2 regions of the Arthrobacter sp. TJ-266 genome follow, and region 2 is predicted to be linked to the other one. Evidence: predicted binding sites of a transcription regulator. Region 2 holds the regulator's gene; the other holds the start of a gene.

Region 1 (15,829 bases), on a different contig from region 2:
GGCCAGCGGTCCTCGTCCGTCAGGGGGGTGCCGGCGGACATCTTCTCGATGTTGGCGGCCGGATGGAACTCGTCCGCCTCGGCGAAGACCCACCTCAGGCGCTCGGCGAGCCGGGTGGCGATCGTGGTCTTGCCGGATCCCGAGATCCCCATCACCACGATGTGGCGCGGTGTTCCCATGCTGACTCCTTCGTCGGTGCACTCGATGCGTGCTGTGCGCTGCATCACGATTCGGCAAAGGTATCACCTTTGATTTCTGAAAAGTAGTACCTTTCGAAGCCCGGATGATCGCCCTAGGGTGGGGTGATCACCCTCTGCCGTGCGTACATGGCGGCCGACGTTCTCCCGGAGGAGGAGCATGACAGCGCAGTCGATGCCCCCGCTCCTGCCTGCGGGCCACGGGGAACAGAAGGAACAGAAGGAACAGGCGGCGGGAACGACGCCGACAGCAGGCACGTCGTCATCGGCCGCTGAGGCGAAGGGACCCGCGACGGCGACGGTGTTCCACACACGGATCATCGATGCCCTGGGTCAGGACATCGTGGACGGCGTCATCGCCGCCGGGTCCCGCCTCACGATCGAGGGACTGCAGCAGCGGTTCGGTGTCTCACGCACCGTCGTCAGGGACTGCATGCGCGTCCTCGAGGCCATGAACCTGATCGTCCCGCGGCGGCGTGTGGGGCTCGTGGTCCAGGCGCCCTCGCAGTGGAACGTGTACGAGCCGCGCGTGATCCGCTGGCGCCTGAACGGGCCGGGCCGTGATGACCAGTTCCGGTCCCTCACGCAGCTGCGGCGCGCCGTCGAGCCCGTCGCGGCGGCGCTCGCCGCCGAGAACGCCACACCCGCCCAGAGGGACCGCCTCGACCACCTGGGCCGCGAGCTGCGCCGCCTGGGCGAGAGCGGCGAGCTGGAGACGTTCCTTGAGATCGACATCGAGTTCCACGCCCTGATCCTCGAGGCCAGCGGCAACGAGATGTTCGTCGCGCTGCGGCAGGTCATCGCTGAGGTGCTCTCGGGGAGGACTCACCAGGGCCTCATGCCGCAGAATCCGAGGGAGCACGCCCTGCACAGCCACGAGCAGGTGGCCGCGAATGTCCTCGTGGGGGACGCTGCCTCCGCCGAGCAGCACATGGCATCCCTGCTGGCGGAGGTCCGGAGCGCGATCACCTGACCGAGGTCCGTACGTGGCCCGACGCCGGGACGCGGCGGCGCTCGAACGCGATGCACCGGGACTGCACCGGGACTGCACCGGAACGCGACGAGGGAGGCACCCTCGGGTGCCTCCCTCGTCCTGCGATCCGTGTGCCCGTGATCGGGCGAGATCTCACACCGTCGTCAGACGGTCGCGTGCTCGGTTCCCACGGGGGTGACGACCTCCGCCGTCGGTTCCATGTTCTCGGCGTCGACCATCCAGGCGTACTGCTCGAGCTTGCCGATGAAGCCGTGGAGCAGGTCCGCCGTGGTGGGGTCCTCCTCGTCGATCTGGTCGTGGACGTCGCGCATGGTCTTCACGGCCGCGTTCAGCATGTTGACCACGAGCCCCACGGTGTCCTTGGTGGACACGAGGCCGGACGGGAAGGGCTGGATCTTCGTGCCCTCGGCCACGGCCACGCTGCGGCCGTCGGGTACGGCGTGCAGGGCGCGCATGCGCTCGGCCATCTCGTCGGCGAAGGCACGGGCGTCGTCGATGATCTCGTCCAGCTGCAGGTGCATGTCCCGGAAGTTCTTGCCGACCACGTTCCAGTGGGCCTGCTTGCCCTGCAGGTGGAGTTCGATGAGATCGACCAGGACGGCCTGCATGTTGTCCGTGAGGGTGGGTGAAGCCTTCATGAATCCTCCAGTGCTAGAGAAAAATACGCCGCCCGGCCGAGCACATGACGTACCGATCAGAACCGGGTGACCTTCTTTCACCCTAGACCCGTGCGTTGGCCAAATCCAACCGGTTCGGCCTACGCTAAGGGAACTTACGGTTTCGGTCACAATGCTGTTGAAGAACGGCGTCGTGGCGCTTCCGGAGTCTCTACGAAGGAGAATCTTTTGGCTTCAGTTCAGGAATCGATCGACGTAGCAGTACCGGTCACCACGGCCTACAACCAGTGGACGCAGTTCGAGAGTTTCCCGCAGTTCATGGGCGGAGTGGACTCCATCACCCAGACGTCGGACACCCACACGCACTGGGTGACCAGCATCGGAGGCGTCAAGCGCGAGTTCGACGCCGAAATCACCGAGCAGCACCCCGACGAGCGCGTCGCATGGAAGAGCACGGACGGCGAATCCCATGCGGGAGTCGTCACGTTCCACCGTCTCGACGACAACCTCACGCGGCTCATGGTGCAGATCGACTGGCACCCGGAGACCTTCACGGAGAAGATCGGGGCCGTCGTGAATGCCGACACCGCCCAGGTGAAGGGTGACCTCAAGCGGTTCAAGGACTTCATCGAGAAGAGCGGCGGTGAGACGGGTGCCTGGCGCGGCAACGTGGAGGCCCCGCCGACCGGCGGCTCCGGCGGATCGCCGGCGAACGGCTCGCTGCCCGACGCATCGACGAACGACCCGGATTCGGGTGGGCCCCGCATCAGCTGATGCGTTTTTCATGACGAAGGGCGGGTCCCCTCGAGGGATCCGCCCTTCGTCATGTCGGGGCTCGTGCAGGGGCCCCGGCTCAGCCCCGGTGCACCCGGTATCCGTCGGCGCGGTGCACCAGGCGCCGCCCACCGCCGTCGTTGAGGTGGATCCACAGCACGGAGGCGTCGTCGCTGCGCATATCCAGCACCCCGCGGAGGTGCGTGCCGGCGGGATGCTGGAGCGTGATGCGCTCGCCCCGGCGGAAGCCGGACCAGTCCTGCTGGTCTGTATCGGTGGAAGTGGTGTGTGGAGCATCCATGGCGGGCCTTTCGAAGCAGCTGGAAGCGCCACGGTATCGGGACGGACTGAACGCCACGTGAACGGCTGCTGAAAGTTGTGCCCGATGTCACACCGGAGGGGTCAGAGCGTCCGCCAGTCGTTGCTCGTGAGGTGCGAGCCGGCCTGCGGCCCCATCAGGAGCATCCCGCCGTCCACGACGAACGAGGCGCCGTTGACGTAGCTCGATGCTCCGGAGGCGAGGAAGGCGACGACGTCCGCGATCTCCTCAGGCGCACCGGGCCGGCCGAGCGGGATGCCCGGGCGTTCCATGGTGTGCGGGTCCTGGTCGGCGGAATCGTTCATGGGCGTGTTGATCTCGCCCGGCAGGACGGCGTTAGCGGTGATGCCACGGTCCGCGAGCTCGAGGGCGATGGTGCGGATGAGGCCTCCCAGGCCGTGCTTCGAGGCGTCGTACGCGGCGGACCCCACGCGCGGCTGCTCCTGGTGCACGCTCGTCACCGCGATGATCCGGCCGCCCCGGCCGCCGTCGATCATGTGGCGGGCTGCCCGCTGGATGCACACGAAGGCGCCGTCGAGGTTGGCGCCGAGGGTTCCGCGCCACGTGTCCCAATCCGTCTCCATGAACAGCGTGCCGCCGTTGACGCCGGCGTTGTTGACGAAGACGTCCAGCCCGCCGAGCTCCCGGGCCAGCTGATCCACCACGTCACCGCAGGCGGGTGCGTCCGTGGTGTCGAGCCGCGCGACGGCGGCCCGCACGCCCTTCTCGCGGACGAGGCGCGCGGTCTCCTCCGCGCCCTCCTGGTCGGAGTGCCAGGTCACCCCCACGTTGCAGCCCGCTGCTGCGAGGGCGACGGCGGTGGCGCGGCCGATGCCGGAATCGGAACCGGTGACGATGGCTGAGGTGGGTGTGAAGTCCATGCCTTCATCCTTGGCGTCCGGCCCCCGACGTCGCAAGCCTTTTCCGGGGCCGGACGCAGCAGTACCCCCGGACGGGCGTCCGGGGGTACTGACGGGGTGGGGACTACGCCTCGACGGAGTGCTGCTGGGTCCCAGCGGGGGACTCGACGGTCGCGGTCTCGATGGGAGTGGAGGACTCCCCGCTCACGACCTCGATCTTGCGGGGCCTGGCTCGCTCGCTGACGGGGATGGTGACGCTGAGGACACCGTTTTCGTAGCGGGCCGAGATGCCTTCGGTGTCCACGCCCTGCCCGAGGTTGAGCTGGCGCAGGAACGAGCCGCTCTCGCGCTCGCGGGTCAGCCACTTCACGCCCTCCGCCCCGCGCAGGGTGCGCTCGGCGCGGATGGTCAGGAGCTGGCCGTCGACGTCGATGTCCACGGATCCGGGATCGATACCCGGGAGGTCGGCCGACAGGACGTAGTGGTCCTTCTCGCGGTAGAGGTCCATCGGCATGAGACGCAGCCCGGGACGGGGATCGAGGAGAGCGCCGGCGACGCGGTCAAGCTCACGGAACGGATCGAATTTCATGGCCACGGGAAACAACTCCTTCATAGGTTCCGCACGGTGTGCGGTAGTCGGTTCTTCGAGGTTGAGCGACCTCCGCTCAACTACGAAGATATTAGCACTCCCTATGGCCGACTGCTAAGAGATTTCCTGTTCACCGTCGACGAACACATCAGACGCAGGAAGGCCCGTACCGACGTGCGGTACGGGCCTTCCTGATGCTGTTCCCAGCAGGTGTTCGTGCCTGCGCGGGGCCTCGATCCCCGGGCCTTCCGCGTGTGAAGCGGATGCTCTACCAGACTGAGCTACACAGGCGGGTTGTTCCTGAACAGCTTAGGGCATCTCACCGGCCCGCCAAATTCGGGCGGGCCGACGCCGCTCCTAGCCAGCCTGGAAGGGCATCAGTAGCCTGAGCAGTAAGCCAGCTGACGACGACGAAGGACGGCACCATGGACGAGCACGACATCCTGCAGCGCATCCAGGCACTGGTGCAGGAGGAACACGACCTCCGCGACCAGCCCCAGGACGCGGGCGACGGCGAGGCCCACCAGGATCACGCCGTACGGCTCAAGAAGCTGGAGGAGGATCTCGACCAGTGCTGGGACCTGCTCCGCCAGCGCCGAGCCAAGGCCGACGCCGGAGAGAACCCCGCGGACGCCGGCGCCCGGCCCATCAGCCAGGTGGAGGGGTACCGCCAGTAGTGGCACCTCCCCTGATCCTCCTCGACGTCAACGAGACGCTCTCGGACATGGGCCGCATGGCGCAGCACGTCGAGGAGATCGGGGCGCCGCCCCACCTGGCGGCGCACTGGTTCTCCGCGGTGCTCCGCGACGGCTTCGCCCTGACCGTCCTCGGTGACAACACGGCCTTCCGCACGGTGGCCGAGGGCGCACTCCGGTCCGTCCTCGCGGACCAGCCCCTCAACCGCGGGCTCGACGACGCCGTCGCGCACGTCCTCGACGCGCTGCAGGCGCTCCCGCCGCACGACGACGTCGCCGACGGCATCCGCGACCTCGCGCAGGCCGGCCACGAGGTGGTGGCACTGACGAACGGCGCGGCCGCGACGGCGTCGGGCCTTCTTGAGCGGGCGGGCGTCCGCGACCTGGTGTCCGCCGTCCTGTCCGTCGAGGACGCCCCTCTCTGGAAGCCCGCACCCGAGGCGTACGCGTACGCGCTGGAGGAACGGGGGCGGGACGCGGACGACGCCGTGCTCGTCGCGGTGCATCCGTGGGACGTCGACGGCGCCTCCCGTGCCGGTCTCCGTACTGTCTGGCTCAACCGTGGCGGAGCGCCCTACCCGCCGGCCATGACGCGGCCCGACCACGAGGTCGCACGGCTCACCGACGTGGCCGGAGCCCTCCGGGCCTGACGCCCCGTCCTGCGCGTCCGCGGGGACGAAGCCGACGGCCCACAGCATCAAGAAGCCGTAAAGACACCCTCCAGGGCCGCGCCGCTCGGGTTGAATGGCCTCTGGCCCGGGGCCCCTCCCGTGATGCCGCCACAGCGTCATCCCACCGCCGGAGGTTCGAGCGTTCCCGTGAGGCCGAGCACAGACACCCCTCGGGAAGCGCAGGCCTCCGCCGTCGTCCGCGGGTTCCTCACGCGCTCCGCCGCCTGGGCCCGCCACCTGAGCCCCCGGCACCCGGCGCAGGTGATCGTCCTCGGGTTCGCCGCGGCCATCGCCGGCGGGACCGCGCTCCTGATGATCCCGACCGCGAAGGTGGGTGCCGGCAGCGCCACCCTCCTCGAGGCGCTCTTCACCGCGACGTCCGCCGTGTGCGTGACCGGGCTGATCGTCGTCGACACCCCCGTGTACTGGACCGGGCTCGGTCACGTGATCATCCTCGCGCTCATCCAGGTGGGCGGCTTCGGCATCATGGCCTTCGCATCCCTCCTCGGGGTGCTCCTGGCGCGGCGCATGGGCTTGCGCTCGCGGCTCTCGGCCGCAGCGGAGACGAAGAGCGCGGGCATCGGCGACGTGCGGACGGTGCTGCTCGGGGTCCTGCGCATCACCCTGATCGTCGAGTCGGTGACCGCCGTGCTGCTCGCGGCCCGGTTCGGGCTCGGGTACGGCCACGGGTTCTGGGAGGCCGTGTGGCTCGGCGTCTTCCACGCCGTCTCCGCCTTCAACAACGCGGGCTTCGCGCTCTTCAGCGACAACCTGATCGGGTACGCAGGGGATCCCTGGATCTGCCTGCCCATCTGCGCGGCGGTGATCATCGGCGGGCTCGGCTTCCCCGTGCTCTTCGAACTGCGCCGCCACTTCCGCTACCCCGCCAAGTGGCACATGACCACCAAGCTCGTGCTGAGCGGCACGGTGGTGCTGCTGCTGCTGGGGTCCGCGGCAATCACCGCCCTGGAGTGGAGCAACCCGGGCACGCTCGGAGCGTTGCGGCCCGGCGAGCGGATCCTCGCGGGCTTCTTCCAGTCCACGATGACCCGCACCGCCGGCTTCAACAGCGTGGATTTCGCCGCTCTGGACCCTGTCACGCTCCTGGTCATGGACGTCCTCATGTTCATCGGCGGCGGCCCGGCAGGCACCGCCGGCGGGCTGAAGATCACCACCTTCGGTGTGCTGTTCTTCATCCTCTACACCGAGATCAGCGGAGGCACCGCCGTGAACGTCTTCGGGAAGCGCCTCCCGCGCTCGGTGCACCGCCAGGCCATCTCGATCGTGCTGCTCGCCGTGGGCCTCGTCATCGGAGCCACCATGTTCCTGATGCTCATCACCGATTTCGGCCTCGACCGCATCCTGTTCGAGGTGATCTCCGCCTTCGGCACCGTCGGGCTGTCCACGGGCATCACCGCGGGCATCCCACCCGTGGGTCAGGTGGTGCTGATCCTCGTGATGTTCGCCGGACGCCTCGGCCCCGTGACGCTGGCCTCCGCACTGGCGCTCCGCTCCAAACCCCTCTACTACGAATTCCCGAAGGAAAGGCCGCTCATTGGCTAGGCAACGCATGTTCTCCTCCCGGCCCATCGAGGCGATCGCCGCCGCCGACTCCGTGGCGGTGATCGGCCTCGGGCGCTTCGGCGGGGCGCTCGCCCTCGAGCTCGAGGAGGCGGGTACGGAGGTCCTCGGGATCGACGCCGACGAGGACATCGTCCAGTCCTACAACGGGCGCCTGACGCACGTGGTCCGCGCGGACACCACGAAGGAGGAAGCGCTGCGCCAGCTCTCCCTGCCGGAGTTCGACCGCGTGGTGGTCGGCATCGGTTCCGATCTCGAGGCGAGCATCCTCACGACGTCGATCCTCTTGCGCTTCGAGCGGCCCACCATCTGGGCGAAGGCCATCAGCGAACCGCACGCACAGATCCTCGCGCAGCTCGGGGTGGAGCGCGTGATCCGGCCCGAACACGACATGGGCAAGCGCGTGGCGCACCTGGTACGCGGCACCATGCTCGATTACGTGGAGCTCGCGGACAACTTCGCGATGGTGAAGACGAGGCCGCCGAGGGAGTACTGGGACCGCGAGCTCGGGACCACGGGCCTGCGGGCGAAGTACGGCGTCACGGTAGTGGCCGTCAAGCGCAAGGGCGGCGAGTGGGACTACACGACTGCCCAGACCACGCTGTACGACGACGACGAGATCATCGTGGCCGGTCCGACCGGCAAGGCGGAGCACTTCAGCTCGGTGGTGTGACCCGGCCGAGCCCGAGGGCCTTCTGCGGGTACGCTGGAGGTTCTGGTGAGCCGGGAAGTCTGGTCGGCGCTCACTCGAGCATGCCCGACCGAAGGACGCACATGACAGATCACCCGGATGACCACAGGACCGGCTCGACGGTCTTCTCCCGCAGCAGCTACCGCGAGCACCTGCGCATCACCACCATCCTCCGCAAGGAGACGGTGGGTGGCGCACTGCTCCTCGTCGCGACCATCCTCGCCCTGATCCTCGCGAACAGTGCCGCCGCGGACACGTACTTCTCCGTCCGCGACTTCACCTTCGGCTACGAGCCCTGGCATCTGAACCTGAGCGTCGGCACGTGGGCGGCGGACGGACTGCTGGCCCTCTTCTTCTTCCTCGCCGGCCTCGAGCTCAAGCGCGAGTTCGTGGCCGGGGACCTCAGGAAGTTCGACCGCGCGGTGGTGCCGGTCGCAGCGGCGATCGGTGGCGTGATCGTCCCCGCCCTCATCTACGTGGCCATCACGCTCAGCGCCGGGCCGGATGCCCTCCGCGGCTGGGCCATCCCCACCGCGACGGACATCGCGTTCGCCGTCGCCGTCCTCGCCGTGGTGGGCTCCTCCCTGCCGAGCGCGCTGCGTATCTTCCTGCTCACCCTCGCCGTGGTGGACGACCTCCTGGCCATCATGATCATCGCGTTCTTCTACTCGGAGGACATCCAGGTCCCGCCGCTGCTCATCGCGCTGGCACCGCTGGCGCTCTACGCGTTCCTCGCGCAGAAGTTCCCCACGTTCTTCCAGCGGAAGTCCTGGTCGTCCTGGGTGATCCTGCTGCCGCTCGCCTTCGCCGTGTGGGCCCTGGTCCACGAATCCGGTGTGCACGCCACGGTGGCCGGCGTGCTGCTCGGCTTCACCATCCCCGTGCTGCCGAAGGGCGTCGACGCCGAGGTCTACGAGATCGGCGTCGAGGACGACGACGGCCCCACCCAGGCGCACGACGTCGCCCCCGACGGCCTCGCCGACACCCTCGAGCACCGGCTGCGGCCACTCTCCGCCGGGTTCGCCGTCCCCGTGTTCGCGTTCTTCTCGGCCGGGGTGGCCATCGGTGGCACCGAGGGACTCGTCAACGCCTTCACCGATCCGATCGCCATCGGCATCGTCGTGGCGCTCGTGCTCGGCAAGCCCATCGGCATCCTGCTCGCCACCGTGGCGGTCACGAAGACGACCAAGGCGGCACTCGATCCCGACCTCGCATGGGTGGACATCCTCGGGGTCGCCATGCTCGCCGGTGTCGGTTTCACCGTCTCGCTGCTCATCAGCGATCTCGCGTTCGGTCAGGGGACACCGGCCGACGACCACGCGAAGGTGGCCATCCTCGCCGGTTCGCTCATCGCGGCGCTCGCGGCCGCCGTCGTGCTCCGGACGCGCAACAAGCGCTACCGGGAGCTCGATGCGGAGGAGAAGGTCGACGCCGACAACGACGGCGTGCCGGACGTGTTCGAGGGGCGCTAGGCCGGGACCGAGCGACGACGCGGAGCCGGGGCGGGGTGGTGACCGCGCAGGGAGCGGCCCGGGTGCGGCTCAGGTGCGGCGGAACAGCCAGGACAGCGTGAGGGCGCCGGCGCTGCGCCGGAAGCCGCTCCGGCCCGAGACGACCTCGAGCGCCGCCCAGATCGCCAGACATGCCGCACTCGCGGTGCGCAGGCGCTGCCTGTTCGCCTCGTCGAGCGCCATGAAGGACGCGGCGCCGAGCAGGGCCCACCCGAGGATGGGGGCGTTCGGTGTCTGGACGATGGTCTGGCGGCCCAGGCTGTCGGTGAAGAAACCCATCAGGCCCCCTTCTTCTTGGAGGAGCCGGCATCCTTCGTGGCGCCGGCCTTCTTCTCACGGTTCTTCTCTACGCTGCGGCGCAGGGCCTCCATGAGGTCGAGGACGTTGTCGCCGTCGTCGTGCTCCTCGCCCTTGCCGAAGGTCTCCTCCGTGTCGATGGTGTCGCCCTTCTCGATCTTCGCGTCGATCAGGGTGCGGAGCTGCGCCTGGTACTCGTCGGTGAAGTTCTCGGGGTCGAAGTCGGTGGAGAAGGAGTCCACGAGGGCCGCCGACATCTGCTTCTCCTTCGCGGAGATCCGTACCTTCTCCTCGAGGGCGGGGAAGGAGGCCTCGCGCACCTCGTCGTCCCAGAGCAGGGTCTGCAGCATGAGGACGTCGCCGCGTACCCGCAGCGCGGCGAGGCGGCTCTTCTGGCGGAGCGAGAACTGGACGATCGCCGTGCGGTCGGTCTCCTGGAGGGTCCGCCGGAGCAGTACGTACGCCTTGGTGGAGGTGCTGTCCGGCTCGAGGTAGTACGCGCGGTCGTACATGATGGGGTCGATCTGGTCGCTCGGCACGAACTCGACGACGTCGATCTCGCGGCTCTTCTCCACCGGCAGCGACTTGAGGTCCTCGTCGGTGAGCACCACGGTGTGCTCGCCGTCGTCGTACGCCTTGTCGATGTTCTTGAAGTCCACGATCTCGCCGCAGATCTCGCAGCGGCGCTGGTAACGTATGCGGCCGCCGTCCTGGTCGTGCACCTGGTGGAGCGAGATGTCGTGGTCCTCCGTGGCGCTGTAGACCTTGACCGGCACGTTGACCAGCCCGAACGCGACGGCACCCTTCCAGATGGCTCTCATGGGTCAAGTGAACACCACGCCCGGTGGGCGGACCAGAGGCCTCCTCTAGACTTGCCCGGTGACTTCAGAGACCGTAGAACCCATCGTCAGCAGGACCACGAACGACGACGGCGGGACCGTGCTCCGCCTGGAGTTCCAGTTCGCCTTCCCGCCGGCGGTGCTGTGGAAGCACCTGACGGACGCCGACAAGCTGAAGTACTGGTTCCCGTGCGAGATGGAGTTCCAGCCGCGTCCCGGCGAGGAGATCCTCTTCACGTACGCCGACCAGAAGCCCCTGCGCGGCACCGTGCTGGAGGCGGAGCGGCCCTCACTGCTCGCCTACACGTGGGAGAAGGACGCCCTCCGCTGGGAGCTCGCACGGACCCCGGACAACGGCACGCAGCTGGTCCTGCTCCTCACGCCCGGGAGCGTGCGGCACTCGGCGACCATGGCCGCGGGATGGCACCTCACCATCGCCGGGCTCGACGACTTCCTGAACAAGCGCAACCTCGGGCAGGATCCATCCCTGTGGGACACCTACGTGGCCCGGTACCGGGAGCAGTTCGGGGTCTGACCCGGCTCGCGGCGGCTCGGCGGTCCCAGCTACCCGGCGGCCGCTGACAGATCCGTGCTGGACCGCCCGGGGCATCCGGTCAAGACTGGAGGAATGGCGCCCCCTCGCACGGCCACGCAGCAGACCGTCACCGTGGACGGCCGGACGCTGCGCCTGACGAACCTCGACAAGGTGCTCTACCCCGCCACGGGCACCACGAAGGCCGACGTCCTCGCGTACTACGCCGCGGTGGCGCCGCACCTGATCCTCCACGCGGGGCACCGGCCCGTGACCCGGAAGCGCTGGGTGCACGGCGTGGGGACGCCCGAGGAGCCGGGCCAGGTGTTCTTCCAGAAGAACATCGATGACAATGCCCCGGCCTGGGTGCCGCGGAACGGGATCCAGCACAAGGACCACGTCAACGTGTACCCGATGGTGGACGACCTCGGGACGCTCACCTGGCTGGGGCAGATCGCGGCGCTCGAGATTCACACGCCGCAGTGGCGCTTCGCGCCCGACGGCGGCAAGGGCAACGCGGACCGGCTGGTACTGGACCTCGACCCGGGGCCGGGTGCGGGGCTCGCCGAGTGCGCGGAGGTGGCCCTGCTGGCGCGGCCCATCCTGCAGGACATGGGGCTGGAGCCGTTCCCCGTCACCAGCGGCTCCAAGGGCATCCACCTCTACTGCGCGCTCGACGGGCGGCAGACCTCGGAGCAGGTGTCCGCCGTCGCCCACGAGCTGGCGCGCGCCCTGGAGGCCGACCACCCCGATCTCGCCGTGAGCGACATGAAGAAGGCCCTGCGGTCCGGCAAGGTCCTCGTGGACTGGAGCCAGAACAACGCGAACAAGACGACGGTGAGCCCCTACTCCCTGCGCGGCCGCTTCGAACCGACGGTCGCCGCACCGCGGACCTGGGACGAGATTGCGGAGGACGGCCTCGCGCAACTCGAGTACCACGCGGTGGTGGAGCGCATCGGCACATTGGGGGACATCCTCGCCCCGGCGACCCCACCCCTACCCGGGCCCGACGGCGGTACCGCTCCGCAGGACCGCCTCTCCACCTACCGGGCCATGCGTGATGCGGACCGGACCCCCGAGCCGGTGCCGGACGCCGTGGGTCCCACCGGCGGCAACAGCTTCGTGATCCAGGAGCACCACGCGCGGCGCCTGCACTACGACTTCCGGCTGGAGCGCGACGGCGTCCTCGTCTCCTGGGCCATCCCCAAGGGCCCGCCCATCACGCCGAACAAGAACAACCTCGCCGTGCAGACCGAGGACCACCCCCTCGACTACGGCAGCTTCGAGGGAACTATTCCCAAGGGGGAATACGGCGGCGGCGAGGTGACGATCTGGGACGCCGGCACCTACGAGGCGGAGAAGTGGCGTGAGGGCAAGGAGGTCATCTGCACCCTTCGCGGGAAGGCGGACGGCGGCCTGGCGCAGGGTGGCGCGGCGATCCGGCGGTTCGCCCTGATCAACACCGGGGGCGGACGCTCCGGCAAGAGCAACTGGCTGATCCACCTGATGAAGGAGCAGCCCGCGGAGGCGGAAGGCACAGGTTCACGGGAACCTGACGACACGGGAGGCGCACTCGTTCATGCCGATAGCGGAATGGATGGGGCAGAGGCACAGGCCGAGAGCGCCTCGCCGGCGTCCGAGGTATTCGGACGCACACCCGATCGGCGCCGGGCGGCAACCGGCAAGCGCGTCGCCGATGCGGTGCGCCCGATGCTGGCCACGCTCGCGCCCGGTGCCACCCTGCCCGATCCGGAGGACTGGGCGTACGAGATGAAGTGGGACGGCGTGCGCTGCATCGCCACGGTGCGCGACGGCGAGGTCACGCTCGCGAGCCGCAACGGCATCGATACCACGGGCACCTACCCCGAGCTCTCAGACCTGGCCGATCACGTGAGTGCTGACCGCGCCGTCCTCGACGGCGAGATCGTGGCGCTGGACGCGAGGGGGCGCCCCGACTTCGGGCTCCTGCAGACGCGGATGAAGCTCACCCACAGCTCCGAGATCGACGCCGCCCGGCGGGTGACCCCGGTGCGGCTGATGCTCTTCGACCTGCTGGACCTCGACGGCAACGACCTCACGGGCCTCCAGTATCGGCAGCGCCGGGAGCTCCTCGAGAGGGCGGTGGACCCCGCAGAGGACGGCCACGTGCAGGTGCCGCCCGCCCTCGACGCGACGCTCGAGGAAGCCGTGGAGGCGAGCAGGCAGCTCGGCCTCGAAGGCATCATGGCCAAGCGTCTGGCAAGTGACTACCAGCCCGGCGCCAGATCCTCCTCCTGGGTGAAGATCAAGCACGTGCACACGCAGGAGGTGGTGGTGGTGGGGTGGCGGCCGGGACGCGGCAACCGGTCCGCCACCATCGGGTCCCTGCTGGTGGCCGTGCCCGACGGCGTGGACCTCCGGTACGTGGGCCGCGTGGGGTCCGGGCTCACGGAGCGGGACCTCGCCGAGGCGGGTGCGCGCCTGAAGAAGCTCGCCCGGAAGACCGCGCCGCTGGCGGACGTGCCGAGCGCCGATGCGTCCGACGCCCACTGGGTGCGGCCGGCGCTCGTGGGAGAGGTGCAGTACAGCGAGCACACCGGGTCGGGGCGGCTGCGTCATCCGGTGTGGCGGGGATGGCGACCGGACAAGACACCGTCCGACGTCGTCGTCGAATTGGCGTGACCTGAGACAGAAGCCGTGACCGGAAACAGAAGAATCACCGAGGAGGCATACATGACAACGCTGGATGTTCAGGGGCTCGACGCCTGGTGGCGCGCGGCCAACTACCTGTCCGTGGGCCAGATCTATCTGCGGGACAACGCGCTGCTGACGCGCCCGCTCACGGGTGAGGACGTGAAGGCGCGGCTGCTCGGCCACTGGGGCACCACGCCCGGCCTCAACTTCATCTACACCCACCTCAACCGGGTGATCTCCGAGCGCCGTCAGGAGATGCTGTTCGTGACGGGGCCCGGCCACGGAGGTCCTGCGAACGTGGCCAATGCGTGGCTCGAGGGCACCTACTCCGAGGTGTACAGCCACATCGGCTCGGACGGCGCGGGCCTCAACGCGCTCTTCAAGCAGTTCAGCTATCCCGGCGGCATCCCCTCGCACGCGGCACCGGAGAGCCCCGGCTCCATCCACGAGGGCGGCGAGCTCGGCTACACCCTGGCGCACGCGTACGGCGCCGTGTTCGACAACCCGACGCTGATCGCCGCCGCGGTGGTGGGCGACGGCGAGGCCGAGACGGGGCCGCTGGCCACCAGCTGGCACTCCAACAGTTTCCTCGACCCGGCGGTGGACGGCGCCGTGCTGCCGATCCTGCACCTCAACGGCTACAAGATCGCGAACCCCACCGTGCTCGCGCGCATGCCCGAGGAGCAGCTGCGGCATCTCATGGAGGGCTACGGGTACGAGCCGCGTTTCGTGACCGTGCTCGATCCGTCCGCCACGGAGGAGGCCCACCGCGACTTCGCCGCGGCGCTCGACGACTGCGTGGACGGCATCCACGCGATCCAGGAGGCCGCGCGGACCTCAGCCGCCGGACCGGACGCCGCGGCGGCGCGCTGGCCCATGATCGTGCTGCGCTCGCCGAAGGGCTGGACAGGCCCCGCCACGGTGGACGGCAAGCAGACCGAGGGTACGTGGAGGTCGCACCAGGTGCCCCTCACCGACATCCACGGCGGGGGACCCGAGCACCTGCACCAGCTCGAGGAATGGATGCGCTCCTACGATCCGGCGTCGCTCTTCACCGAGGAGGGTTCGCTGCGCCCCGAGATCGCAGCGCTCGCGCCTGACGGCGACCTCCGGATGAGCGCGACGCCCTACGCCAACGGCGGGTGGCTGCTGCGCGATCTCGCGCTCCCCGCCTACGCGGACCACGCCGTCGAGGTGGCACGGCCCGGTTCCGAGAAGGTGAGCCCGATGATGACCGTGGGCGGCTACCTGCGCGATCTCATCGAGCTGAACCCGCACAACTTCCGCCTGTTCGGGCCGGACGAGACGGCGTCGAACCGGCTCTCCGCGGTGTACGAGGTGACGGACAAGGTGTGGCAGCCGCGCATCGAGGACGTCGACGAGCACCTCGCGCGCTCGGGTCGCGTGATGGAGGTGCTCAGCGAGCACCTCTGCCAGGGCTGGCTCGAGGGCTACCTGCTGACCGGCCGCCACGGCGTGTTCACCTGCTACGAGGCCTTCGTGCACATCGTCGACTCGATGTTCAACCAGTTCGCGAAGTGGCTCAAGGTGCACCGCACGCTCTCGTGGCGCCGGCCCATCTCCTCCTTCACCTACATGCTCTCCAGCCACGTGTGGCAGCAGGACCACAACGGGTTCTCGCACCAGGACCCGGGGTTCATCGACCACGTGGTGAACAAGAAGGCGGACATCATCAGGGTGTACCTGCCGCCGGACGCCAATACGATGCTCGCCGTGACCGAGCACTGCCTGCAGACCCGGGACACCGTCAACGTGATCGTCACCGGCAAGCAGCCCACGCCCACGTGGCTCGGACCCGAAGAGGCGTACCTCCACGTGAAGCGCGGTATAGGCATCTTCGACTTCGCGGGGTCGGAGGAGCCGGGAGTGGAGCCCGACGTCGTCCTCGGATGTGCGGGCGACGTGCCCACGCTGGAGGCGGTGGCCGCGGCCGGACTGCTGAGGGCCGCCGTGCCGGGCCTGAAGATC
Region 2 (15,829 bases):
CCGCGTCGCCCTACAACCACTCGCCCTACGCGGTGTTCGACGACAGCGTCCTCGCCGACGGCGCGGCCCTGTACGCGCAGCTCGCCATCTCGCGCCTCCAGCTGGGAGCCGCCCGGAGCTAGCGGCTGGGAGCACCGCTCCTCGACCCGGGTGCCGGTACCCTTGGGGGCGATGGAATCCGACGCCCCCAGCTCCGAGCAGCAGCACCGAACCCAGCCCGTCTCCTTCGTGCGGCGCGGCTCGCGATTGCAGGGCCGACGACGCGAAGCATGGGACGAGCTGGCAGCGGCCTTCCTGATCGACGTCCCCCGGGTGGAGAGCGCGGACACGTCCGTGGCCCCCGGCTTCGTCCTCGACCTTCCGGCGACCTTCGGGAGGACGGCGCCCCTCGTCGTCGAGGTGGGCTCCGGCCTGGGCGAGGCCATCACCCACGCCGCCGAGCAGCGACCCGACCGCGACCACCTGGCCCTCGAGGTCTACCGGCCCGGGCTGGCGCAGACCATGCTGAGGATCAGCCAGAAGGACCTCACGAACGTCAGGACGGCGCAGGTGGATGCCGCGGCGGCCTTCGCCGGGATGATCCCCGCGGCGTCGGTGGGCGAACTGTGGACGTTCTTCCCCGACCCCTGGCACAAGGCGCGGCACCACAAGCGCCGCCTCGTCAAGCAGGACTACGTGGAGCTCGCGGCCCGCGTCCTCGAGCCCGGCGGCGTCTTCCGGCTCGCCACCGACTGGTCCAGCTACGCCGTCCAGATGCGAGCGGTCCTCGACGCCAGCCCGGACTTCGAGAACCTGCACGACGGCGAGCGCCGCGGTGCCGACAGTCCGCTCACCCAGGTGTGGGAGAGCGGCGTGGAGTCGGTGGTGGGTGGCGCGCCGGTCCGTGAGGGCCGCGACCCCGTCAGCACCGGGAACACGGGAGCCAACGAGGGCGTGGACGACGTCGGCGGGTGGGCGCCCCGCTTCGAGGGGCGGCCGCTGACGAGTTTCGAGAACAAGGCGATCACCGCCGGTCGGATGGTCTTCGACCTCGCGTACCGGCGCCGTTGACGCACCGAGCTGACCGTGGGGAGGGCCATCGGGAGAGTAGTTCGGAGCCCGCTGGGGAGCGCGGTCAGGAGGGCCGGGCGCCCGCTGGGGAGCGCGGTCAGGAGGGCCGGGAGCCCGCTGGGAAGCGCGATCCGGAGGGCCGGGCGCTCACCGGGGGCTGCCGGTCGGGAGCGCGACCCGGGGAGTCGGCGGAACCCGTGACGGCGCACGCACGGGCGCGTGCCCGGACGGCGCGACGATGAGCGACGGCACCTGGCAGGGACACCCGAAGGACTCCCGCGCGTACCGGCGGATCCTCCTGGCCCTGCTCTTCGCGGGCCTCGCGACCTTCGCTCAGCTCTACTCCCTGCAGGGTGTGCTCACGGGCGTGGCGGCGGATCTGCAGGTCTCGCCGGCGGACGCCGCCCTTTCGGTCTCCGCGGCCACGCTGGGCCTCGCCGTCGCGGTCATCCCCTGGTCGGCGGTGGCGGACCGCGCCGGACGACGTCGGACCATGACGTGGGCGATCACCGTGGCCGTGGTGCTGGGGTTCCTCGCGGCGGCGGCTCCCTCCTTCGAGGTGCTGCTCGCCGTCCGGTTCCTCGAGGGCGTGGCCCTCGGCGGTGTCCCGGCGACCGCGCTCGTGTACCTGTACGAGGAGGTGCAGAAGCTTCACGCCGCCGTCGCCGCCGGGACCTACATCGCGGGGACCACCCTCGGCGGGCTCGCCGGCCGCCTGGTGGCCGGTCCCGTGGGAGAGCTGTTCGGCTGGCGCGCCGGTGTCCTCGCCGTCAGCATCATGGCCGCCGGTGCCGCCGTCGCGTTCATGGTCCTCGCGCCCGCCGCACGCGGCTTCCGGCCCACCCGGCGCGGCTCCGGGCCGGGGCTGGCCGCGCGCGTCGGCGTGAACCTCCGCTCGCCCCGCCTGCTGGCGGTCTACGCGCAGGGGTTCCTCCTCATGGGCGGCTTCGTGGCGGTCTACAACTACCTGGGCTTCCACCTCGAGGGGCCTCCGTTCCTCCTCCCCGCCTCGCTCGTGAGTCTGCTCTTCCTCGCCTACCTCTCCGGCACCGTCACCTCACGCCTGGCGGGCGGACTGAGTGTCCGCTTCGGACGCCTCGCGGTCCTGGTCGCCGCGATCCCCGTCATGCTCGTCGGTCTGCTGGTCACGCTCTCGCCGTCCGTCCCGCTCGCGGTGCTCGGGCTCGTGGTGTTCACCGGCGGGTTCTTCGCGGCGCACTCGGTCTCCTCGGGGTGGGCCCCGGCGCTCTCCTCGGAGGGCCGGGCGCAGGCCTCCGGCCTGTACAACGTGGCCTACTACGCGGGCTCCAGCCTGCTCGGCTGGGTCGGTGGCCTGTTCTTCGGCCATCTGGGCTGGTCGGGCGTGGTGCTCTTCACCGGTGCACTGGCGGTGACCGCGGGGCTCATCGCCGTCGTCGTCCTCCGTAGTGCGCCCGGCAGCGCGGCGACGCAGCCCTCCTGAGAGCGCGGCGACACGTCCGTTCCACTGGGCGGCGCCCCGCCGCGGCCCCGGCGGACACCTCCCGCCGGGGCCATCCCGCAGGGTAGATTCACTCAGGTCGGAGCGACCGGAGGATCCCGGGCGCACACACCGAGGGAACGCGAGCACCATGGGCATTGTGAACCGCCGGGCCGGTGTTCGGCGCGGCCGGAAGGATCCCATCGAGGCCTTCTGGCAGTGGTGGGCGGCGGACGGCGAGGAACTGCTCACCACCGCCACCCGCGCGGGTGACTTCGACGCCTACGTGGACGTCATGACGCAGCGCGTGCACGCGATCGCCCGCGGCCTCGAATGGGAGACGCGGAACGGGCAGGAGTCCGAGCACACGCTGTGCATCTCCAGCGGCGGCAACGCATCCCTCCGGCCGGTGGCCGAGCGCTGGTACCGGGCGTCCCCGCCCGCGGGCCGCCGGTGGGAGTTCATCCCCGCGCGGAGCGCCAAGCCGGACATGCTCGATTCGACCATCACCTACCGCGGCCGCACGTTCGATCTCCGCCGCACCACGGTGCATGCTGCGGTCACCCGGGCGGGCGACGGCTTGATCGTCTCCGTGCACAACCCCGGCTTCACCGGCCAGTGGGACGACGAGCACGGCCTGTGCGTCCTGCTGCTCGAATGGCTGCTGGGTGAGGACGACGTGGAGCGCTGGGTCCGGCGCGTCGACTGCATCGTGCACGACGTCGTGGACAGCTTCCCCGCGCGAGAGCTCCCCGGGCGCGTGGCCGAGCTGGCGAGGACCCTCCCGGAGCCCGGCTGGATCGTCATGCAGGGCAAACACGGTTCCGGTGAGCCGGTCTTCGTCCGGGTGCTGCGACCACTGCGGTGGATCGACCATCCGCAGTTCGACCTGCACACCGCTCTGCGCCTGCGCTACGACGCCGACGACGCCGGGCTCCCGGTCGCCGCGGCCCTCCCCGGCCTCGACGACATCGAGGACCGCACCGTCCGCACTCTGGGAATGCGCGGCATGCTCGTGGCCGTCGAGACCTCCAAGGGCGTGCGTACGCTCCACTTCTACTCCGATTCCGAGGACCAGAACGGGCGGGACGTCCTCGACCGCGCCGCGCAGGGCCTGCGGACGATCACCGCCAGACACACTCCCGACCCCGGCTGGAAGAAAGTGCAGGACTTCGCATGACCCCTGATGCCCCTGGAACCATCCGCGTCCCCACCTTCGTCGGCCACGTGATCGGCGGCTCGTTCGGCATGGTGTTCGTCCTCGTGAACTCCTCCACGCTTCCTCCGGCGCTCGCGGTGGTGCTGCGGGTGCTCGCGGTGGCCGCGTTCGCCGTCGTCCTCGTGGCGTTCTTCCGCACGGCCCGCGAGATCCATGGGTCCGGCGGACCCCGGCCCGTCGGCTTCACCCGGTTCTACTGGGCGGTGGTCGCCGTGGAGGCGATCGCACTCTTCGGCGGCCTCGCGCTCCTCAGGACGATCGAACCCGCCGCGGCCCTGGGCTGGATCGCCCTCGTGGTCGGCGTGCACTTCTTCCCGCTCGCGCGCCTCTGGCCCGAGGGTCGAGCACAGCTGACGAGCATCGCCACCCTCATGACCGTCCTCGGGGTGGTGGGACTGGTCCTCGCGTTCACGACCCACAGCGCCGGGCTGGTCGCCGTCGTCTCCGGCGTCGGGTCCGGCGTCGTCCTGCTCGGCTGGTCGCTGCGGCAGGCGATCGATACGCTCCGTGGACGTTCCGTCGCCGCTACGCGCGCCTAGTCCCTCCCGGCGGCAGGAGGGCCTGGAGCGTGAGGGCGGCGATCGCCCGGCCCTCGGCCACGGCGGTCTCCTCGTCCGCGCCCCGCAGGATCATCCCGAGCACGCCCGTGTAGACCAGCACCGTGCGGTCCGCCGCAGAGCGAGCCCGGTCCGCGCCCACCAGCGGTACCGCGAGCTCGGCGAGCCGCTCGGTCAGGAGGCGGGTGTCACCGGCCAGCACGTCGTCGAGAGCACTCCCCCGCTGCGGCGTCTCCGCGGCGACCCCCAGGAACATGCACCACCGCGACGGCGTGAGCGCGCCGCGGAGGCGGAGCAGGGCGTCGAAGACCGCGAGCAGGCGGTCCTCGGGGGACGCCGCCTCGTCGATGCACTCCTGCCAGAGATCCGCCCACCGCTGCAGCCGCCGCTCGAGGGCCTGCGCCATCAGCCCCTCCTTGGTGCCGAAGTGCGCGTACAGCGTCGCCGGCGAGACACCCGCGCGGGCGAGGATCACGTCCACCGGGGTGCTCGTGACGCCGTGCGAGGCCGCGAGATCCTCGGCGGCATCGAGCAGGCGGTCACGAGCTGGTGATTGCGCTGGCATGGACACACCCTATAACGTTCGTTTCAATGAAACGCTCGTTACAGTCTGCCCGCGCTCGGTCGGGCCCGATCCTCCTCGTCTCCGGCGTCGCCCTCATCGCCACGACCTACGGCCTGGCGAGGCTCGGCTTCGGGTTGTTCCTGCCGGTCTTCGCCTCGTCCTTCGCGCTGACGCCGGTTACCAGTGGCATGCTCTCGTCGGGATCCTCCCTCCTGTACTGCGTCGCGTCGGGCCTCGGGCTCCTCTGGGCAGGCTCCCGCCCCCGGACGGTCGCGGTACTCGCGGGTCTCACAGCCACCATCGGGAGCCTCGGCATCGCAGCAGCGCACTCGACCGCCGTGTTCGCCGTCGCCGTCCTCCTGGCGGGTATGGGAGCCGGCTTCGCCACACCCGCGCTGGTCGAGCTCGTGCGGCGCAACGTGCAGCCGTCCCGTGAGCGGCGCGCGCAGTCCACGGTCAACTCCGGCACCGGTTTCGGGGTCGTGCTGGCCGGGATGCTGTCCCTCGTGCTCGGCGACGCGTGGCGTGTGGCGTGGATCCTCGTCGCGGTGATCGCCGTGGTGTCGACCGTCGGCGTGCTGTGCGGTGACGGCGATCCGCGGAGGTCAGTGCAGGAGCGGGCGACGGGACGGAAGCAGGAACGGGCGGCGGTCCGGGCAGCGGCGCAGGGACGTGTGCAGACGCGTGAACAAGTGAAGCTGCGCGACGGGGCGACGCTCGGGAGCGGTGTCCGCACCCTCGGGGGAGGTCTCCGCGACCTCGTGAGGCCGCTCGCGGGAGCGGTGCTACTGGGCGTCGGCAGCGCGGCGGTCTGGGTCTACGGCCGCACCGTCCTCGAGGACGTCGGAGGCATGAGTCCGGCGGCATCCGCCGGGGCGTGGATCGCGCTGGGCGTGGGCGGCGGCGCCGCGGTGCTGCTGTCCCGGTGGCTCGCGTCCCGGCCGATCGCCCTGACCTGGCCCCTGACCTGCCTCGGAACTGCCGGCGCCACGGCGCTCGTGGGTGTCCTCCCGACGGTGACCGTGGCGGCGATCGCCGGGGCTCTGCTCTTCGGCCTCACCTACACGGCGGCGACGTCGGTGCTGATCCTGTGGGCCACGACGACGCCCGGGAACGGTGCCGCGGGAACATCCGCCCTCTTCATCGCGCTCGTCCTCGGTCAGGCGGGCGGGGCGTTCCTCACGGGGATCTTGCTCGGGAGCATCGCTCCCGGTGCCGCGTTCGCCCTCGCGGCAGCAATGTGCGGAGCGGCAGCGGCGGCCGCCCTCGGCGTCAGAACGCCGACGACGGGAGGTCCCGCTCGCCCTCCCGCACGGCCGTGATGATGCGCTCGGCGACGGCCTTCGGGTCCTTGCCCTGGGGGAGCTTCGGCGCCTCACCGGCGATGGGCCGCGTGGCGAGGCCGGTCTCGGTGTGCGGCGGCCGCACGTCGAGCACCCTCACACCCTGCTTGCGCAGCTCGAGGGTCAGCGCCTTGCCGTAGGCACTGAGGCCCGCCTTCGTGGCGGAATACGCGGCCATGCCGGCGGTGGGGCTCTCGGCGACCACGGCACTGATCTGCGCGATGAAGGAATCCTTCGCGAGCTTCGGCGCGACCTCCCGCATGAGCCGCATGTAGCCGAGCAGGTTCACGAGCATGAGTTCATCGAGGGTGTCGTCGTCCACCTCGACGGCCGGGCCGAAGGCCACCACACCCGAGGCGAAGACGACGCCGTTCAGTTCCCGCCCGTACACGGCGGCCGCGATGTCAGCAGGGCCGGTGGGCTTGCCGAGATCGGCGGCGACCTGAGCGGTGACGGCGTCCCCGAGCTCCGAGGCGAGCGCGGTGAGCTTCTCCTCGGACCTGCCGGAGAGCGTGAGCTGCGCGCCCTGGGCGGCGAGTTGGCGGGAGAGCTCCGCTCCGAGCACTCCGGTTGCGCCGACGACCAGGACATGGGACCCGCTGAGCTCAGTCATGGGCCGAGTCTAACAACGGCGACCGACGCCCCACGGGCCACTAGCGACAACCGAGGACGCTACGGGCGGCCGCCGCCGTGCCGCCGCTTGAGCTCCTCGAGCTCCTGCTGCGCGGCGACCTCCGCCTCCAGTTCCTCGAAGGCCTGTTCCAGCCGGGGCGAGGAGGGGTCGGACCAGGAGAGTTCCTCGCGACCCCGGGCCTGGGCCTCGAAGCGGCGCACCTCGAGTTCGGCGTTGCGACGGGCCGCATCGATGGCCGCCGACTCCCGCGAGGACGCGCCGAGCGCCTCGTGGACGCCTCTCGTCGCCTCCGCCGCGGCCCGCCGGGCCAGGAGGGCGTCGTACTCCATCGCGTTGCGCTGCAGGCGCTCCTCGAGCCGCCGGACGTCGTCCTGCACCCTCCGCGACTGGTGCTCGGCCTCGGCCAGCTGGGAGGTGAGGGCCTCCAGCCGCTTCCGTGCGGAGATCGACTCCCGGATGGCAGCGCGCGCAGCGTCGTCGTCGCCGCGCTGCACAGCCGCCTCGGCCGCCCGCTCGACCCGGTGGAGGTAGAGGGCGGCCTCGTTGGCCGAGAGGCCGATGCGGTGATGGTGGGCGGCGAGGTCGGCGGCGCCGCGGCGGGCCTGGTCGAGGAGCGCGTGCTGGGACCGCTGGGCCTCCTCGGCCTGCACGCGCGGGTCCTTCTTCGCGTCCGCGGCGGCCGTGCGGTTCGCCGTGACGATGCGCTGGATGCGACGCCTGATGGTCACGCTCTACCCCCGAAGCCGTTGGATCACTGGTACCGAGACCAACAGTTCACCAGGCCTGGCGGTTCCCGTAGGTGTCACGCCAGGTGCTCATCGCCGAGATCTCGGTGCGCAGCCGCGCGGTGGCCTGCTCGAGCTGCAGCGTGTCCATCGAGCGGGAGGTCGCCAGGAGGGAGCGTCGGAGATCGGCGGAGAGTTCGTCGAGTGCCCGCGCCTGCGCCGAGAGGTCCCGGGTCCACTCCTGCTTGAGCGCGCGGTTGGGCTCGCGGTCCGCCGCCTTCAGAAGGGTCTCGAGGGACGCTGCGGCGCGGTCGATCTCCGCGGCCGCGCGCGGGAGGTCACCCACGGGGCGGTGCTGTGCCACAGCTTCCTCGAGGGCGAGATGTGTGGCTCGGGAGGATCGCGTGAGGTTGCTGATCAGGCGCGCGGGTTCCCGCGTCAGGGGATCGGGCGCGTAGGCGCGCGCGGCGAGCATCCCGCGGTCCCGCGTGCGCTCGATGATCCGGGAGCGCTTGACCTTCCGGACCACGAGCCAGCCGGCCACCCCCGTTCCGGCGCCCAGTGTCGCGAGGATCCCGGCGCCGACCGCCAACGCCGCGATGATCGGCTCAAGCATCAGGACCTCCCGGTTCGACGTGCATGGTTCCAGTCTCCTCGCCCGCCCCGACGATTACCACCCGGCGACCACCCGACTACCACCCGACCGCGTCGGAGGAGGACCGCGCGCGCTCCGGCTCGGGCCGCCACACCACGAGGGCCTGACTGCGCGGACGCGGCCGCTGACCGCGTGCCAGCGTGACGACGTCGCCCGCGAGGCCCGCGGCGAAGATCCGGCTCGATTCCGACCGACCACGCTGCGCGGAGAGTTCGGAGGACAGCTCCGACACGCGCGCCTGCAGGGCGGCAACCTTGTTCTCGAGCTCGAGGATGCGTCGGATCCCCTCGAGGGAGACGCCCTCCTGGGACAGCCGCTGGATCTCCCGTAGCGTGCCGACGTCCTTCTGCGAGTAGCGCCTCGCCCTGCCGGGCGCCCGGCTGGGGATGACGAGCCCCAGGCGGTCGTACTGACGCAGGGTCTGGGGGTGCATGTCGGCGAGCTCCGCGGCCACGGAGATGACGTAGACGGGCATCGTGTAGTCCATCGGTGGCCTCCTTCCGTGCCGGTCCTCCCGGCGTTCGGTCAAATGTACTGTTACAGCCGCGCCTTCGCGGCAAGGCCGGCGCGGGGGTCGGCGTCCTTCGTGGCGTCCCGGAAGGCCTCGACGGCGGCTTCGGCCTCCTTCGACAGGTTCTGCGGCACCACCACCTCGACCGTGACCAGCAGATCCCCCGTGGCCTTGGAGGTCTTGACGCCCCTGCCCTTGAGGCGGAGCGTCCGGCCCGACGGCGTCCCCGCGGGGATGCGCATCCTCACCAGCTCGCCGGAGAGTGTCGGCACCTCGATCTCCGCACCGAGGGCGGCTTCCGGGAAGGTGACCGGGACGGTGATGCGGATGGTGTCGCCGTCGCGCTTGAAGAGCGGGTGGTCCTTCACGGACACCGCGACCATGAGGTCTCCCGGGCCCGCCTGCCCGGGCTGGCCCTTGCCCTTCACGCGGACCTTCTGCCCGTCGCGGATGCCCGCGGGGATGCGCACGTCGATCTGCTCGCCCGAGGGCTCACGCAGCCCGATGGTGGTGCCGTTGATGGCGCCCGCGAAGGAGATGGACGTGGTGGCCGTGCGGTCGGCGCCCTTCTGCGGACGTGGCTGCTGGAAGCCGCCGGGGAAGGTGCTGCCGCCCATGCCCCCGCCCCCGAAGAGGTCCGCGAACTCCGGCGGGAGGTTGCTGTTGGAGAAGCCGGTCCGCTGGCGCGGCCCCGCACCCTGGCCGAAGAGGTTCCCGAAGATGTCCTCGAAACCCGCACCTCCGCCGGCTCCGGCGCCCGGACCCCCGGCGGAGAAGCGCGCGCCGCCGCCCATGGCACGTATGGCATCGTACTGCTGGCGCTGCTCGGCGTCGGACAGCACCGAGTACGCCTCCGACACGTCCTTGAACATCCGCTCGGACCCGGCATCCCCCTGGTTCTGATCGGGGTGGTGCTGGCGTGCGAGCTTGCGGTACGCCTTCTTGATGTCGGCATCGGACGCATCCTTGGAGACACCCAGGATCTTGTAGAAATCCTTGTCGACCCAATCCTGACTAGCCAATCGGAGTCTCCTTTCCTAGGAAGAACAATGAAGTACGGCGGGTCAAAAGCCCTTTGACAGCCCCCTTAACCCGGGAGAGCCGGGCGGAGCACCGAGGAAGGCGGCTTTAATATTTCCCAGCGAGCTCTGCGAGTCGGGAAATTTCGTTGCCGCCGTTCGGTGTCCGCCCGGCGATGCAATCTACTCGGGTACTGCGACGATCACCTGCGCGGCCCGGAGGACGCGCTCCCCCTTGCGGTAGCCCGCCCGGAGAATCTGGCTGACGCTGTCCGTCTGCACCTCGGCGCTCGGCTGCTGGATGAGGGCCTCGTGGATGTTCGGGTCGAACTCCACCCCCACCTCGTCGATCCGCGTCAACTCGTACGTCCTGAGCACGTTCTCGAGCTTCCCCGCGATCGCCGCGAACGGGCCCTCGGCGAGATCGCCGTGCTGACGCGCGGCATCGATGTCGTCGAGGACGGGCATCAGCGTGGTGATGACCCCGATGACCGCCTGGTCCCGTGCGACGTCGCGGTCACGCTCGACGCGGCGCCGGTAGTTCACGTACTCGGCCTGCAGCCGGAGCAGATCGTTGCGGAGTTCCGCGACCACGTCCACCGCCGGGTTGCTCTCGCCGCCGGCCTCGTTGAGGATCGCCTCGGCCTGGGCCAGGGCGTCTCCCTGCGACGCGTCGGCCGCGGGAGCGGCCGGGCCGCCGGCCGCGGGATCCCCCGCAGTCGGCTCACCGGCGTCGTCCTGCTGCCCACGGACCTCACCGGTCTCGGGATCGATCTTCCGGTTGTCGCGGAAGTTCACCGGTTCCGCCTGGTGCTCTTCGTCGTTTCCGTGGTGCGGCATGGCTACTTCTTCTCGTTGGTGTCGTCGTCGACCACCTCGGCGTCGACGATGTCCTCGTCGGCGCTCGCGGAGGCGGACTGGTCATCAGCGGGGGCGCCACCGGCCTGCGAGGCGTCCTGCTGCGCGGAGGCGTAGATGGCCTCGCCGAGCTTGGACTGCGATGCCTGCAGCTTGTCGAACGCGGTCTTCACCTCGTCGTCGTTGTCCTGGCCCTCGAGCGCCTTCTTGAGGGCGTCGACGTCGGCCTGGACCTCCGTGCGGACCTCCTCGGGCAGCTTGTCCGAGTTGTCGGCGATGAGCTTGTCCACCGAGTAGGCGAGCTGCTCGGCACCGTTGCGGGTGTCGGCGGCCTCGCGGCGCTTCTTGTCCTCGGCGGCGTGCTCCTCGGCCTCGCGCACCATGCGGTCGATGTCCTCCTTGGAGAGGGACGAACCACCGGTGATGGTCATCGACTGCTCGGTGCCGGTGCCCTTGTCCTTCGCGGACACGTGCACGATCCCGTTGGCATCGATGTCGAAGGTGACCTCGACCTGCGGCACGCCGCGGGGGGCCGGGGCGATGCCGGTCAGCTCGAACGTACCCAGCGGCTTGTTGTCGCGGGTGAAGTCGCGCTCGCCCTGGAAGACCTGAATGGCCACGGACGGCTGGTTGTCGTCCGCCGTGGTGAAGGTCTCGCTGCGCTTGGTCGGGATGGCCGTGTTGCGCTCGATGAGCTTGGTCATCATGCCGCCCTTGGTCTCGATGCCGAGGGAGAGGGGCGTGACGTCGATCAGGAGCACGTCCTTGCGCTCGCCCTTCAGCACACCGGCCTGCAGTGCGGCGCCGACGGCCACGACCTCGTCCGGGTTGACGCCCTTGTTGGGCTCCTTGCCGCCCGCGAGCTCACGGACGAGCTCGACGACGGCGGGCATACGCGTGGATCCGCCCACGAGGACGATGTGGTCGATGTCAGCGACCTTGATGCCAGCCTCGGAGATGACGTCGTTGAACGGCTTCTTGGTGCGGTCCAGCAGGTCCTTCGTCAGGTCCTGGAACTTGGCGCGCGAGAGGTGCTCGTCGAGGTGCACGGGCCCGTCCGCCGTGACGGAGAGGTACTGGAGCGAGATGTTCGTGGAGGTGGCCGAGGAGAGTTCCTTCTTGGCCTGCTCGGCAGCTTCCTTGAGGCGCTGCAGGGCGATCTTGTCCTTCGACAGGTCCGCACCCTTGGCCTTGGCCTGCGAGAGCAGGTAGTCGACCACGCGCTGGTCCCAGTCGTCGCCGCCGAGGCGGTTGTCGCCGGCGGTGGACCGCACCTGGATGGTCGAGAACGCGTCCTCGTCCTTGCCGACCTCGAGGAGCGAGACGTCGAACGTTCCGCCGCCGAGGTCGAACACGAGGATCAGCTCGTCCTCCTTGCCCTTGTCGAGGCCGTAGGCGAGGGCGGCCGCGGTGGGCTCGTTGACGATGCGCAGCACCTTGAGGCCCGCGATCTCACCGGCCTCCTTGGTGGCCTGGCGCTCGGCGTCGTTGAAGTACGCCGGAACGGTGATGACGGCGTCGGTGACCTTCTCGCCGAGGTAGCTCTCCGCGTCGGTCTTCAGCTTCTGGAGCGTCCGCGCGGAGATCTCCTGCGCGGTGTACTTCTTCCCGTCGACGTCGACGTTCCAGTCGGTGCCCATGTGGCGCTTGACGGAGGCGATGGTGCGGTCGATGTTGTTGACGGCCTGGCGCTTGGCGATCTCGCCGACCAGGACCTCGCCGGACTTGGAGAAGGCGACGATCGACGGCGTGGTGCGGGCGCCCTCGGCGTTCGCGATGACGGTGGGCTCGCCACCTTCGAGGACCGAGACGACCGAGTTGGTGGTTCCGAGGTCAATACCTACTGCACGTGACATGCAAGTTCCTTTCGACTGCCCGGGATTTGCGAGGCGCTCATCCGCCGGGCGCGTGGATTGAGCGTTCTGCACTCAACTGTAGTCCCGCGGGTCGGTAGGACCAAACCGAGTTGAGTCGACCCGACTCAGGTTGACAGCTCAGGCAGCAGGCACGGCGGTGATCAGCCCTTCCCGGAAGGCGTCGACGAAGAGGGCGTGATCCTCCCGCACCCGCTCCGCGTAGGACTCACCGAAGGTGACGATGTCCTCGATGAACGCCTCGGTCGCCGAGCCGACGACGGCGAGGATGGCCGTCTCGGTCCGGAAGGGCACGAGGTCGTGGTCGCTGTCCTCGTCGGTGGAGCAGTGGATCTTCGCCGTCGCCTGCCCCAGCGCCTCGAGCACCGGGGCCATCTGGTCCGGTTCGGTGAGGTCGTCCCAGGAGAGGTCGCGCTTGTAGGGCGAGAGTTCGGACACCACGAAGGAGACCCCGCGAAGGGTGGTGTGGCCGAGGAAGGGATCGGTGTGCGGCTGCAGTGATCGCTGACTGATCACGGCCCGGTGCCCGTCGTCCTCGAAGAAACCCCGGACGCGCTCGTCGTCGACGATCCGGCTGGGCGCCGCGATGGCCGACTGCTTGAGGGTCAGGATGATGTCGTTCTCCTGTGCCTCGTCGAAGCCCTCGATCAGGACGTTGTAGGCGGGCAGCCCGGCGCTGCCGATGCCGAACCCCTTCTTCCCCACGATGCCCTTGACGCGGTAGTACACGCGCCGTCGGGACCTGTCACCGTCCGGGATCGTCTCCAGGTAGCGCGCGAAGGCCTCCGCCACCTCCGCGTACTCGGCGTCGTCCAGCATCCGGATGGAGCCGTCGTCACGGAACTGCCGCTCGTCGTCCACGATCACCGTGAGTGCGTCGAGCAGGCGTGTCCGCCGCGCCGAGCGGGCCTGCTGCAGGACCCGGTGGATGGTGCCCTCGGTGTTCTCGAGCCCGAAGGCGAAGGCCGATTGCTCGTCCTCGACGTAGTCCGCCACGCGGCCGAGGTAGGCCTCGAGGTAGGTGCGTGCGAGTGCACGGACGGACTGCGACGGCAGCGCCTTCTGCCAGCACAGCAGCGTCAGGGATGCGACGAGGCGGCGGAGGTCCCAGGAGAAGTGGCCCACGTAGGCCTCGTCGAAATCGTTCACGTCGAAGATGAGCCGACCCTCGTTGCTCATGTAGGTGCCGAAGTTCTCCGCGTGCAGATCGCCGTGGATCCAGACCCGGGCGGTCCGCTCGTCCGCCCAGGCGTCGTCGAGCTCCGCCATGTCCGTGTAGAAGAGGGCGGCGCTGCCGCGGTAGAACGCGTACGGATCAGCGGCCATCTTGCGGAACCGGGCGCGGAAGGCGAGTGGATCCGCCACCATCAGGTCCTGGTGGGCCTCGACGAGCGTGCTGACGATGAGCTGCTGACGTACGGTGCTGGCGTCCATGCGCCCACGGTACGCGCGCAACCTGTGCGGCCGGCGGCGGTGATGCGATACTTCCCGGATGGACCTGGACCAGTGGTGGATGCTCGTGATGCCGCAGACGCGTGACTGGCTGATCGCGCACAACGGCGAGCCGCTCTCGCCAGAGGTGGTGGCCGACATCAGCCGGGCGGGCGGCCTGATCGCCTCCGAGACCTGGTGGATGGGCGAGCGTGGACCGGACGGCGTCCACCTGTCCGACGCCGCCACGGACTGGATCGAGGAACGCGCCAACCTCGAGCGGTGAACGGGGAGGGAGCGGTCACCCGAGGACGAGCATCACGGCGAGCGCCAGCATGACGACGGCGATCAGGGCGTCGAGCACGCGCCACGCCGACGGTCGCCGGAAGAGCGGGGCGAGGTAGCGGGCGCCCACCCCGAGACCGGTGAACCACAGCACGGAGCCCAGCCCGGCGCCGGCGGCGAACCACCACCTGCCGTCGGTGCCGTGCGTGCTCGCGAGGGAGCCGAGCAGCAGCACGGTGTCGAGGTACACGTGCGGATTGAGCCAGGTCAGGGCCAGGGACGTCCCGAGTGCGGCCTGCCACGACGTGGCCCGCGTGCCGCCCTCGGCGTCGAGCGCCTCCCCCTGCACCGCGCGCCGTGCCGCGAGGACCGCGTACCCCGTGAGGAAGAGGGCCCCGGTCCACCGCACGACGTCGATCAGCACCGGCGCGCGCTCGATGATCACCCCGAGTCCGCCGACGCCGAGGCCGATCAGCAGCAGGTCCGAGACGGCGCAGACGGTGACGACGAGGGCCACGTGCGAGCGCCGTAGGCCCTGCCTCAGCACGAAGGCATTCTGCGAGCCGATCGCGATGATGAGGGTGAGGCCGGCGGCGAGCCCGGTGGCGACGGTGGTGATCATGCCTCGAACGTAGGGCGTGACGCCCGGTGTAGACCAGCTAATCCTTCTACAGCATGGTAAGAAGTGCTCATGAAGGACGTCGACGCCGCTCAGGCGCGTGCTCTCGCTGCCATCGTGACCGGCGGCAGCTTCGAGGCCGCGGCCGAGGCGCTCGCCATCACGCCGTCGGCCGTGAGCCAGCGCATCCGGGCTCTCGAGCTGTCCGTCGGGCGCCCGGTCGTATCGCGCACACGACCTCTCCGGCCCACGGAGGCCGGGCTCGCCGTCGTGCGCTTCGCCCGCCAGCTGGATCTTCTCGCGGCCGATCTCGCCCTGGAGCTCGCGGCGACCGGCGAGCAGGAGCGGCAGCACATCACCATCGTGGTGAACGGCGACTCCCTCCACACCTGGGTGCTGCCCGCCCTCGCCCCCGTGGCGGGGAACCTGCAGATCGAGGTGCTGCGCGAGGACCAGGAGTACTCCCTCGAGCTCCTGCGCAGCGGCGCGGCATCGGCCGCGATCACCTCGGTGGCCACTGCGGTCCAGGGGTGCAGCGCACAACCGCTGGGCGTCATGAGGTACGTACCGGTGTGCACGCGCGAGTTCCGGCGGACCTGGTTCAGCGCCGGCGCCACGCCGGACGAGCTCGCCGCCGCGCCGGTGATCGTGTTCGACCGCAAGGACGACCTCCAGGACCGCTACCTCCGCAGCCGCTCCCCCGGCGTCCTGGCGCCACCGCGTCACTACGTGCCGGCCGCCCAGGAGTTCGCGGAGGCGATCAGGCTCGGCATGGGCTGGGGGCTCATGGCGGAACTGGAACTGAGGGAGGGTGCGGCCGGTCTCGTCACCTTCGACCCCGGCGCTCACGTGGACGTCCTGCTCCACTGGCAGCAGTGGAGGCGTGGATCCCGGGCGCTCGGCGCGGTCAGCGACGCGGTGCGCCGGGCTGCGGGTGTTCTTCGACGGCAGGAGACCCCGTCATGACCTCGCCCCGGACCCGGGCGACCTCTCGGAAGTGTCGGTCGGCGTTGCTACCATGGTCG

What was found. The regulator HspR, encoded in region 2, represses chaperone genes until heat shock. The targets are predictions, from matches to a motif close to AAGTTGAGTCNNNNNGACTCAACTT.
Region 1: a site for HspR is predicted at 4,409-4,433, ahead of AC4D12_RS10425 (Hsp20/alpha crystallin family protein). Genes of this name have one in related genera too.

The regions. Positions count from the first base shown of each region.
Region 1 covers NZ_JBZCNC010000003.1:367,960-383,788, reverse strand. Annotated here, with positions in the region: gene AC4D12_RS10455 (gluconokinase) at 1-179, opposite strand, end outside; gene AC4D12_RS10450 (FadR/GntR family transcriptional regulator) at 358-1,170, shown strand; gene AC4D12_RS10445 (Dps family protein) at 1,335-1,829, opposite strand; gene AC4D12_RS10440 (SRPBCC family protein) at 2,037-2,582, shown strand; gene AC4D12_RS10435 (hypothetical protein) at 2,662-2,883, opposite strand; gene AC4D12_RS10430 (SDR family oxidoreductase) at 2,985-3,782, opposite strand; gene AC4D12_RS10425 (Hsp20/alpha crystallin family protein) at 3,886-4,350, opposite strand; tRNA gene AC4D12_RS10420 (tRNA-Val) at 4,568-4,641, opposite strand; gene AC4D12_RS10415 (DUF2630 family protein) at 4,776-5,027, shown strand; gene AC4D12_RS10410 (haloacid dehalogenase type II) at 5,027-5,695, shown strand; gene AC4D12_RS10405 (TrkH family potassium uptake protein) at 5,864-7,279, shown strand; gene AC4D12_RS10400 (potassium channel family protein) at 7,287-7,970, shown strand; gene nhaA (Na+/H+ antiporter NhaA) at 8,072-9,460, shown strand; gene AC4D12_RS10390 (hypothetical protein) at 9,530-9,778, opposite strand; gene ku (non-homologous end joining protein Ku) at 9,778-10,617, opposite strand; gene AC4D12_RS10380 (SRPBCC domain-containing protein) at 10,676-11,170, shown strand; gene AC4D12_RS10375 (ATP-dependent DNA ligase) at 11,264-13,828, shown strand; gene AC4D12_RS10370 (phosphoketolase family protein) at 13,880-15,829, shown strand, end outside.
Region 2 covers NZ_JBZCNC010000001.1:291,331-307,159, reverse strand. Annotated here, with positions in the region: gene AC4D12_RS01655 (M20 metallopeptidase family protein) at 1-122, shown strand, start outside; gene trmB (tRNA (guanosine(46)-N7)-methyltransferase TrmB) at 172-1,050, shown strand; gene AC4D12_RS01645 (MFS transporter) at 1,289-2,512, shown strand; gene AC4D12_RS01640 (DUF695 domain-containing protein) at 2,661-3,689, shown strand; gene AC4D12_RS01635 (hypothetical protein) at 3,686-4,267, shown strand; gene AC4D12_RS01630 (TetR/AcrR family transcriptional regulator) at 4,254-4,850, opposite strand; gene AC4D12_RS01625 (MFS transporter) at 4,877-6,172, shown strand; gene AC4D12_RS01620 (SDR family NAD(P)-dependent oxidoreductase) at 6,123-6,806, opposite strand; gene AC4D12_RS01615 (PspA/IM30 family protein) at 6,866-7,555, opposite strand; gene AC4D12_RS01610 (hypothetical protein) at 7,602-8,168, opposite strand; gene AC4D12_RS01605 (heat shock protein transcriptional repressor HspR) at 8,245-8,694, opposite strand; gene AC4D12_RS01600 (DnaJ C-terminal domain-containing protein) at 8,745-9,740, opposite strand; gene AC4D12_RS01595 (nucleotide exchange factor GrpE) at 9,921-10,577, opposite strand; gene dnaK (molecular chaperone DnaK) at 10,580-12,451, opposite strand; gene AC4D12_RS01585 (DUF2252 domain-containing protein) at 12,590-13,903, opposite strand; gene AC4D12_RS01580 (hypothetical protein) at 13,962-14,186, shown strand; gene AC4D12_RS01575 (LysE/ArgO family amino acid transporter) at 14,202-14,807, opposite strand; gene AC4D12_RS01570 (ArgP/LysG family DNA-binding transcriptional regulator) at 14,877-15,770, shown strand.